2 regions of the Brevibacillus nitrificans genome follow, and region 2 is predicted to be linked to the other one. Evidence: a T-box and tRNA genes for the amino acid it is inferred to sense, from the RefSeq annotation. Region 2 holds a T-box; the other holds one or more tRNA genes.
What was found. A T-box is a leader RNA that pairs with one kind of tRNA and senses whether it is charged. The one in region 2 lies ahead of serS (serine--tRNA ligase), so its partner is inferred to be a tRNA-Ser.

Region 1: it has a tRNA-Ser gene. The T-box ahead of serS (serine--tRNA ligase) is inferred to sense a tRNA for this amino acid. The anticodon was not compared.

What each region holds. Positions count from the first base shown of each region.
Region 1 covers NZ_RHHU01000006.1:42-4,450, forward strand. Annotated here, with positions in the region: partial or broken rRNA gene EDM59_RS11840 (16S ribosomal RNA) at 1-288, opposite strand, end outside; tRNA gene EDM59_RS11845 (tRNA-Pro) at 570-646, opposite strand; tRNA gene EDM59_RS11850 (tRNA-Arg) at 676-752, opposite strand; tRNA gene EDM59_RS11855 (tRNA-Gly) at 756-831, opposite strand; tRNA gene EDM59_RS11860 (tRNA-Leu) at 850-936, opposite strand; tRNA gene EDM59_RS11865 (tRNA-Lys) at 954-1,029, opposite strand; tRNA gene EDM59_RS11870 (tRNA-Asp) at 1,069-1,145, opposite strand; tRNA gene EDM59_RS11875 (tRNA-Met) at 1,204-1,280, opposite strand; tRNA gene EDM59_RS11880 (tRNA-Val) at 1,311-1,386, opposite strand; tRNA gene EDM59_RS11885 (tRNA-Glu) at 1,488-1,561, opposite strand; tRNA gene EDM59_RS11890 (tRNA-Ser) at 1,580-1,672, opposite strand; gene EDM59_RS11895 (GNAT family N-acetyltransferase) at 2,122-2,589, shown strand; gene EDM59_RS11900 (type III pantothenate kinase) at 2,619-3,386, opposite strand; gene nadC (carboxylating nicotinate-nucleotide diphosphorylase) at 3,398-4,243, opposite strand; gene nadB (L-aspartate oxidase) at 4,233-4,409, opposite strand, start outside.
Region 2 covers NZ_RHHU01000006.1:112,676-117,084, reverse strand. Annotated here, with positions in the region: gene pdxS (pyridoxal 5'-phosphate synthase lyase subunit PdxS) at 127-1,011, shown strand; gene pdxT (pyridoxal 5'-phosphate synthase glutaminase subunit PdxT) at 1,022-1,597, shown strand; T-box leader at 1,765-1,985, shown strand; gene serS (serine--tRNA ligase) at 2,123-3,403, shown strand; gene aceB (malate synthase A) at 3,881-4,409, shown strand, end outside.

The sequences.
Region 1 (4,409 bases), 110 kb from region 2:
TCGGCTACGCATCGTCGCCTTGGTAGGCCATTACCCCACCAACTAGCTAATGCGCCGCAGGCCCATCTCCCAGTGACAGCTTAAAGCCGCCTTTTCTTTTCGGATCATGCGACCCAAAAACCTATCCGGTATTAGCATAAGTTTCCCTATGTTATCCCAGTCTGAGAGGCAGGTTGCCTACGTGTTACTCACCCGTCCGCCGCTAGCCTCCGAAGAGACTCGCTCGACTTGCATGTATTAGGCACGCCGCCAGCGTTCGTCCTGAGCCAGGATCAAACTCTCCAATAAAGTTTGTATCTGGTTCAAAGCTGGCAAATCATTTCATGATAGACTCATCAACGCTTTCGCTGTTCAGTTTTCAAAGAGCATTTTTTAATCCTGTTTAAAAGCGACAGGAATTTCATCTTACTACATCCGAACCTATGAAGTCAAGTGTTTTTTATACCTTATTCAAAGCTCGTTATGTAGTCGCACTCTCTGCGGAGCGCAGGTTTACAATGTATCACATCGCAACCTAGTTATCAACCACCAAAACTTTCCAGTTCAAAGTCGTTTTGAATGAAAGTTCATGGTCGGGAAGACAGGATTCGAACCTGCGACCCCTTGGTCCCAAGCCAAGTACTCTACCAAGCTGAGCTACTTCCCGACTATATCCTTTTCACCTCAGATGAAAAGTGGCGTGCCCTGAGAGATTCGAACTCCCGACCTTTTGATTCGTAGTCAAACGCTCTATCCAGCTGAGCTAAGGGCACATATGGAGCGGACGAAGGGTCTCGAACCCTCGACCTTCGCCTTGGCAAGGCGACGCTCTACCAATTGAGCTACGTCCGCATGTGTTTTGTAGTTGTTTGGTGCGGTCGAGAGGACTTGAACCTCCACGGTGTTGCCACCACTAGAACCTGAATCTAGCGCGTCTGCCAATTCCGCCACGACCGCATGTGAAGTTGTAAAACTGGTGAGCCATGAAGGACTCGAACCTTCGACCCTCTGATTAAAAGTCAGATGCTCTACCAACTGAGCTAATGGCTCGTACTATAAAAATCGCCATGTACACATTTAGAGTATAAATGGCGGAGCTGACGGGACTCGAACCCGCGACCTCCGGTGTGACAGACCGGCGTGAACTCCAACTTCACCACAGCTCCATATTCAGTTGCACCCTATGGGCACTTTGATCTCCCTATGAAATGCAAGGAGAAAATTTGGTTGCGGGAGCAGGATTTGAACCTGCGACCTTCGGGTTATGAGCCCGACGAGCTACCGAGCTGCTCCATCCCGCGACAGGGACCTAATCGGTCAAATAATGATAATGGTGGAGGCTGACGGGATCGAACCGCCGACCCTCTGCTTGTAAGGCAGATGCTCTCCCAGCTGAGCTAAGCCTCCGCGTTTCCCCGACTCATGTCGGGCCCCACAAAGAGACGGTATGCTCTGCAGCATATTCCGAATACTTTGCGGGGGCCCCAACAACTAGTGTGGGTGATAGGTGACCCGTAGGGGATTCGAACCCCTGTATGACAGCGTGAAAGGCTGCTGTGTTAAACCGCTTCACCAACGGGCCAGTATGTAAGGGTGATTATGGCGGATGGAGTGGGATTTGAACCCACGAGACGGGTCGACCCCGCCTACACGATTTCCAATCGTGCTCCTTCGGCCGCTCGGACATCCATCCATGTATGATAAAGGATCGAAGCGATCCGTGTTGTTTCCCTCACGGAATTACTATGTTATCAGATCTCTTTGTTTTTCGCAAGCACTTTTTTAATTTAATTTAAAAAAGTTCAATCAGATAACACATCGCTGTTAGACACAATAGCCATTCTATATCGTGGAACACTCAATGTCAACGATAAACTCCATTCTTTTATCATTTTTTTGTTTTCTCATGGCGCCAAGTGGATCCTGCGATTATCATAACCCTCGAAACCTGAAAATACTCTTCTCATTTCCCCTACAACTTTCAGGTTGATTTCCCATTTTATCCCGCCAAAATTAAAGCAAGGCAACAGATCTAAGTTAACCGACCAGGCATCCTTTATTCCGTACTTGCACATCGCAACATGTTATTCTCTTCGTATGGCATCTCGTCTCTCTCCTAAATCAGAAAGGGGGCTTCCTCTCATGGTCCTAATCCGTCAGGCTACTTTACAAGACCTCACAAAAGTCTGCCAAATCGATGCTGCTGTACTGGGAAATAACAGCCGAGCTCAGGAACTGAGCAGCAATGTGACAGCTGGAGAATGCTTTGTTGCATGCGAAAATGCCGAAATTATTGGTTTTATTGTGATGGATCATAGCTTTTTTAAACAGTGCTTTATCCCACTGGTAATTGTACATCCTCAGCATCAAAATCGAGGAATCGGAGCTGACCTCATTACATATGTAGAGTCGGTTTGCACAAAAGATAAATTGTTCACTTCCACTAACCTTTCTAATCAGCCCATGCAGCGCCTCTGTCAAAAGCTCGGCTTCATTCAGAGTGGAATGATTGAAAATCTCGATCCCGGAGACCCAGAAATCATTTTTTATAAACCGCTCCAGAGAAAAAGCGATTCGGACCCATACAAAACCAAAAGCCGCAAGCTCTAACAGGAGCTGCGGCTTTCTCATCCCACTCATTACTGTTGATTGCGTTCGTAAATCAACCGTAGCCCTTTTAAAGTCAAATACGGATCGACGATGTGGATGCACTCCGTCTCTGTTGCTACTAATGATGCCAGCCCACCAGTCGCAACGACCTTGGGCTGGGTTCCGTACTCGGCAATAATCCGGCGAACGATCCCCTCTACCTGCCCGACAAACCCGTAAAAAATTCCAGACTGCATCGCCGCAATCGTGTTCCGTCCAACGACACTCGCAGGCTTAGCAATCTCGATTCGTGGGAGCTTGGCAGCGCGACTAACCAACGCCTCCGTGGAAATCCCGATCCCCGGGGCAATGGCACCACCCCAATACTGCCCCCGCTCATCCACATAGCAAAAGGTCGTTGCAGTCCCGAAGTCAACCACAATCGTCGGTGTACCGTAGTAGTGGATGGCCGCTACCGCATTCACAATCCGGTCTGATCCCACTTCTCGCGGATACTCGTATTTGATGTTCAAGCCTGTCTTGATTCCGGGCCCGACCAGCAACGGCTTTTGACGCAAATACTTTTCACACATCCGCTCGATCGTATGGTTGGAAGGCGGCACGACAGAGGAAATGATGACCCCACTCACCTCGGAAAGGGTCAAACCTGCATGCTGGAACAGGTTTGCTACCAGCATGCCGTACTCATCTTCGGTCTTGTTCCGATCCGTAGCGACGCGCCATTGCTGCCGCAGCTCGTCGCCAGCATACAGACCCATCACGATATTGGAGTTGCCGATGTCTATCACCAGTAGCATGGCCGTGCTCCTCAGCGCTTACGCGTATTCAAATCAAGGCTGATATCAAATGCCTTGACCGAGTGCGTCAGCGCTCCGACTGATATAATATCCACGCCGGTTCTCGCGATGGAACCGATCGTATCCAGGTTCACTCCACCAGAAGCTTCGACGATAGCACGCCCAGCAATCAGTTGAACCGCCTCCACCATTTGCTCGTTCGACATGTTATCCAGCATGATGATATCGGCCCCTGCCTCCAGTGCTTCCTGGACTTGCCCCAATGATTCCGCCTCTACCTCGACCGTCATCGTATGCGGAATGGCAGCGCGTGCGGCGGCAACAGCTTGCGCAATCCCACCAGCACCCTTGATGTGATTGTCCTTGATCATCACCGCATCGTACAAAGCGAACCGATGATTGTGGCCTCCTCCGACGCGCACCGCGTATTTCTCCAGAAAACGCATGCCAGGTGTCGTCTTGCGTGTATCGACCACGCGGGCCTTAGTGCCAGCTACAGCCTGGACGTACTCATTTGTTTTTGTCGCAATGGCAGACAGGCGCTGCATCAGGTTTAGAGCCAATCGCTCTCCACTCAAAATCGAACGGACAGACCCGCTCACTTCCGCAATTTGCTGGCCGTATTCCACGCGTGCACCCTCCTCTACTTTGGCCGTAAAGGTCAGCTCTGGATCAACCGTTTCAAACACTTGCTGTGCAATTTGCAATCCGGCTACGATTCCCGATTCCTTGGCATAAAGAATCCCGATTCCCTGCTCGCCCTCCGAAATCGTACTCATCGTTGTAATGTCGCCGAAGCCCAAGTCCTCGTGCAGCCACTCTTCGATTTTTCTTTGCAGTTCTCGTTTATTCCACATCGTTTTTGCCACTCTCCTCCTGGACGCCAGCATAGATAGACTGCACCAAGTGCTTGCGCCAAATTAAGTCGTCCTTCTCAGGGAAATCGATGCGATAATGCCCGCCCCGACTTTCCTCCCTCATGAGGGCAGCCCTGGTCGTCAAGACTGCGGTATTCAATAAATT
Region 2 (4,409 bases):
ATTTTTCAAGTTTACAGAAATAGGGGTTGTTTTTTTCTGTATCTTTCGTTTACAATGACCTTAACAACGAACCATAACACCACATAACAGTTGTGGTCCTAACTTCGTGATATAGGGGGAAACGAAATGGTACAGGTAGGAACATCCCGCGTGAAAAAAGGTATGGCTGAAATGCAAAAGGGCGGCGTCATCATGGACGTAATCAACGCTGAGCAAGCCAAAATTGCGGAGGCAGCTGGGGCGGTAGCTGTAATGGCACTGGAGCGCGTACCTTCTGACATCCGTGCAGCTGGCGGCGTAGCACGTATGGCTGACTTGGGCATCGTAGAAGAGGTGCTGAATGCAGTATCCATCCCTGTTATGGCAAAAGCACGCATTGGTCATTTCGTGGAAGCGCGTGTTCTGGAGTCTATGGGTGTTGATTACCTCGATGAGAGCGAAGTACTGACTCCTGCCGATGATCTGTACCATATTAATAAAAAGGATTTCACTGTACCATTCGTATGTGGTGCGCGTGATCTGGGTGAAGCACTGCGCCGTATCGGTGAAGGTGCATCCATGATCCGCACCAAAGGTGAGCCAGGAACCGGAAACATCGTAGAGGCAGTTCGCCATATGCGTACGATGATGGCTCAAATTCGCAAAGTGCAAGCAATGTCCTACGACGAGCTGATGGCCGAAGCGAAAAATTTGGGAGCTCCCTATGAGCTGCTCGAGCAAGTGCACAAAAACGGCAAGCTGCCAGTCGTAAACTTCGCAGCAGGTGGGGTAGCGACTCCTGCCGATGCTGCTCTGATGATGCAACTCGGCTCCGATGGCGTGTTTGTTGGATCGGGTATCTTTAAATCCGAAAATCCTGAGAAGTTTGCCCGCGCCATCGTCGAAGCAACGACTCACTACGATGATTACGAGCTGATCGCCCGCGTGTCTAAAGGCTTGGGTAGTGCCATGACAGGTATTGAGATCTCCAAGATCCGTGAAGCAGATCGCATGCAAGACCGAGGCTGGTAAGGTGAATGCTATGAGAATCGGTGTACTGGCCCTGCAAGGAGCGGTAGCGGAACATGTTCGAATGCTGGAAGAGGCAGGTGCAACAGCCGTTGCTGTGAAAAAGGTGGAAGAGCTGGACGAGCTGGATGGTCTGATCATACCCGGCGGTGAGAGCACGACGATCAGCAAGCTGATGCATAAATACGGATTTATGGAAGCTGTTCGTGAGTTTGGCAAAGCAGGAAAGCCGATCTTTGGCACGTGTGCGGGAGCTATTCTTTTAGCGAAGCGGATCAACGGACAAGAAGACTCTCACCTTGGCCTGATGGACATCCTAGTAGAGCGCAATGCCTTCGGTCGTCAAAAGGAGAGCTTTGAAGTTACGATGCCTGTAGCGGGAGTAGCAGCTGATTATCCTGCCGTCTTCATCCGGGCTCCTTATATTCGGGAAGTTGGGGAGAACGGAGAGGTACTTGCAAAGTACGAAGAGAAGATCGTCGTGGCAAGAGAGGGACATTACCTGGCAGCAGCATTCCACCCCGAATTGACAGAGGATAATCGTTTGCATCGGTACTTTCTCGATATGGTGAGGGAGCACCGGAGCTAAACAAACCAAAACGGAAGCAAGGCCTGCATCGAAACGATGTAGGTCTTTATTTTTGCAGCAAGGTCTGAACGGTGATGAACGGGGAAATACTGGGTCCTAGCAAGATAGCTGCCCTTTACACAGGTATAGAACCTGTAGTACAGTTAACAATAGAAGCAAGAATTTATGTGAATGCGATGATGAGAACAAGTACTTTGCAAGAGCTTGGCCTAGAGAGTCGGTGGTGGGTGCAAACCGAACCAGCATGCGAAGGAATCCATCTCGGAGTGGCAAAGGATCAACTTTGTCCGGAACCGTCCCGTTATGACGGAAGAGTGGACCGATGCGAGGAGTTGTGCGCATTTGTCAACGAGGGTGGCAACGCGGGTATACAACACTCGTCCCTTACCAGGGGACGGGTGTTTTTTGTTTTCCAGATAAGACTCTATAAAAGGTCTTATCCAGTATAAAGGCAGCTAAGGCTGCGGCCAAAGGCTTGGCGTAGCCAAGTTTTCTAATGGATAATCTATTCGGAGGGATTCTCACATGTTGGACGTAAAAGTACTGCGCCAAGACTTGGAAGAAGTAAGACGCCGTTTAGCCCATCGCAATGAGGATATTACGGCACTGGATCAGTTTGCAGAAGTGGATGAAAAAAGACGCCAGGTCATTCAAGAAGCGGATGCTTTGAAAAACAAACGCAATACTGTATCTGAACAGGTTGCGGTGATGAAGCGTAATAAAGAAAATGCCGATCATCTGATTGCAGAAATGAAAGAAGTAAACGACCGCATCAAAGTGCTGGATGAAGAGCTGCGTCAGCTGGATGAACAGCAGGAACAAATCCTGTTGAGCCTGCCGAACCTGCCGCACGAGAGCACGCCGGTCGGAACATCGGAAGACGACAATGTAGTGATAAGGAAATGGGGTGAGCCTCGTCACTTTGATTTCGAGGCAAAACCACACTGGGATCTGGCTAGCCAGGCAGGTATCCTCGATTTTGAGACGGCAGCAAAGGTCACAGGAAGCCGATTCGTGTTCTACAAAGGGATGGGCGCTCGTCTGGAACGCGCCTTGATGAACTTCATGCTCGATTTGCACGCAAATGAGCATGGCTATGAAGAAGTAATCCCTCCGTATATCGTCAACCGTACAAGCATGACCGGAACAGGCCAACTGCCGAAGTTTGAAGAGGATGCGTTCAAGCTGGAAGGTCCTGACTACTTCCTGATCCCGACAGCGGAAGTTCCTGTGACGAATATGCACCGCGATGAAATCATGGATGGCGCAGAGCTCCCTCGCTACTACGCCGCTTACAGCGCATGTTTCCGCTCGGAAGCGGGCTCGGCTGGACGCGATACGCGTGGGTTGATTCGTCAGCATCAGTTTAACAAGGTTGAGCTGGTCAAATTCACCAAGCCAGAAGATTCGTATGATGAGTTGGAAAAGCTGGTGAACAACGCTGAGAAGGTATTGCAGCTCTTGGGCTTGCCCTACCAGGTCCTGAGCATGTGTACGGGTGATTTGGGCTTCACAGCCGCGAAGAAGTATGACATCGAAGTCTGGATTCCAAGCAACAACACGTACCGGGAAATCTCGTCGTGTTCGAACTTTGAGGATTTCCAGGCGCGTCGGGCGAACATTCGATTCCGCCGCGATACCAAGTCGAAGCCTGAATTTGTGCATACCCTGAACGGCTCGGGCCTCGCGATTGGCCGTACGGTTGCCGCGATCTTGGAAAACTACCAGGAAGCTGACGGATCGATCGTGATCCCAGAAGTATTGCGTTCGTATATGGGTGGAGTGGAAAAAGTCTCCCCTAAATAAATAAGTAGCAACACAGGCAGAACAGCTCTTGATCCCTAGGGACAAGGGCTGTTTTTTTGTACAGATAGGTACAACGATGGTCCGTCCTTCGCTTGGTCTAGTCAAATCATCCTGTGTACTAATACAGAAGGAAAAATTTAAAAAATCATGTTGCACTGTATCAATAGCTGTTATATAATAAAAACAAATCTTAAGAATATTGTTTTAATACAGATACGGAGGGAATGGGAAATGGACTGCTACCGTTGTGAGGGAAACGGCGAACAAAATTGCACGAGGTGTGGAGGAGTCGGTCACGATGAACATGGGGTGGCTTGTCACCATTGTCTGGGCGATGGTCATGTAAGCTGCAGCCATTGCAGTGGAAGCGGATATCAGGAGTAGGAACCATTTTTTTTGCGTGGTCTGTACTATAATACATTTTAATAATCAATACTGTACCATAATAATGTTTCTTCTGATGGAGGAGGAGCTCATTTGACTACGATTCCAACCAATCCGTATCCGCTCGAGCTGAGCATTACCGGAGAAATGCATGATGGGTACCGCGATGTTCTTACGCCAGAAGCCATTCAGTTTATCATCAAGCTGGAACAGAAATTTGGAGACAGACGCCAACAGCTGCTCGCTGATCGTCAGGAGCGGCAGTTGAAAATAGATGCGGGGCAGCTGCCGGACTTTTTGCCCGAGACGGCACAGATCCGCAAAGCAGAGTGGACGGTGGCTCCTTTGCCAACGGACTTGCAGGATCGACGTGTAGAAATTACGGGTCCAGCGGGCGATCGAAAAATGGTCATCAATGCACTCAACTCAGGTGCACGTATCTTCATGGCTGACTTCGAGGATGCGAATTCCCCTACATGGGAAAACACCATCCAAGGTCAGATCAACATGAAGGACGCAGTACGCCGCAATATCTCCTATACGAGTCCCGAGGGTAAACGGTATGCCCTTCAAGAGAAAACAGCAGTCTTGATCGTACGTCCGCGCGGTTGGCATCTGGAGG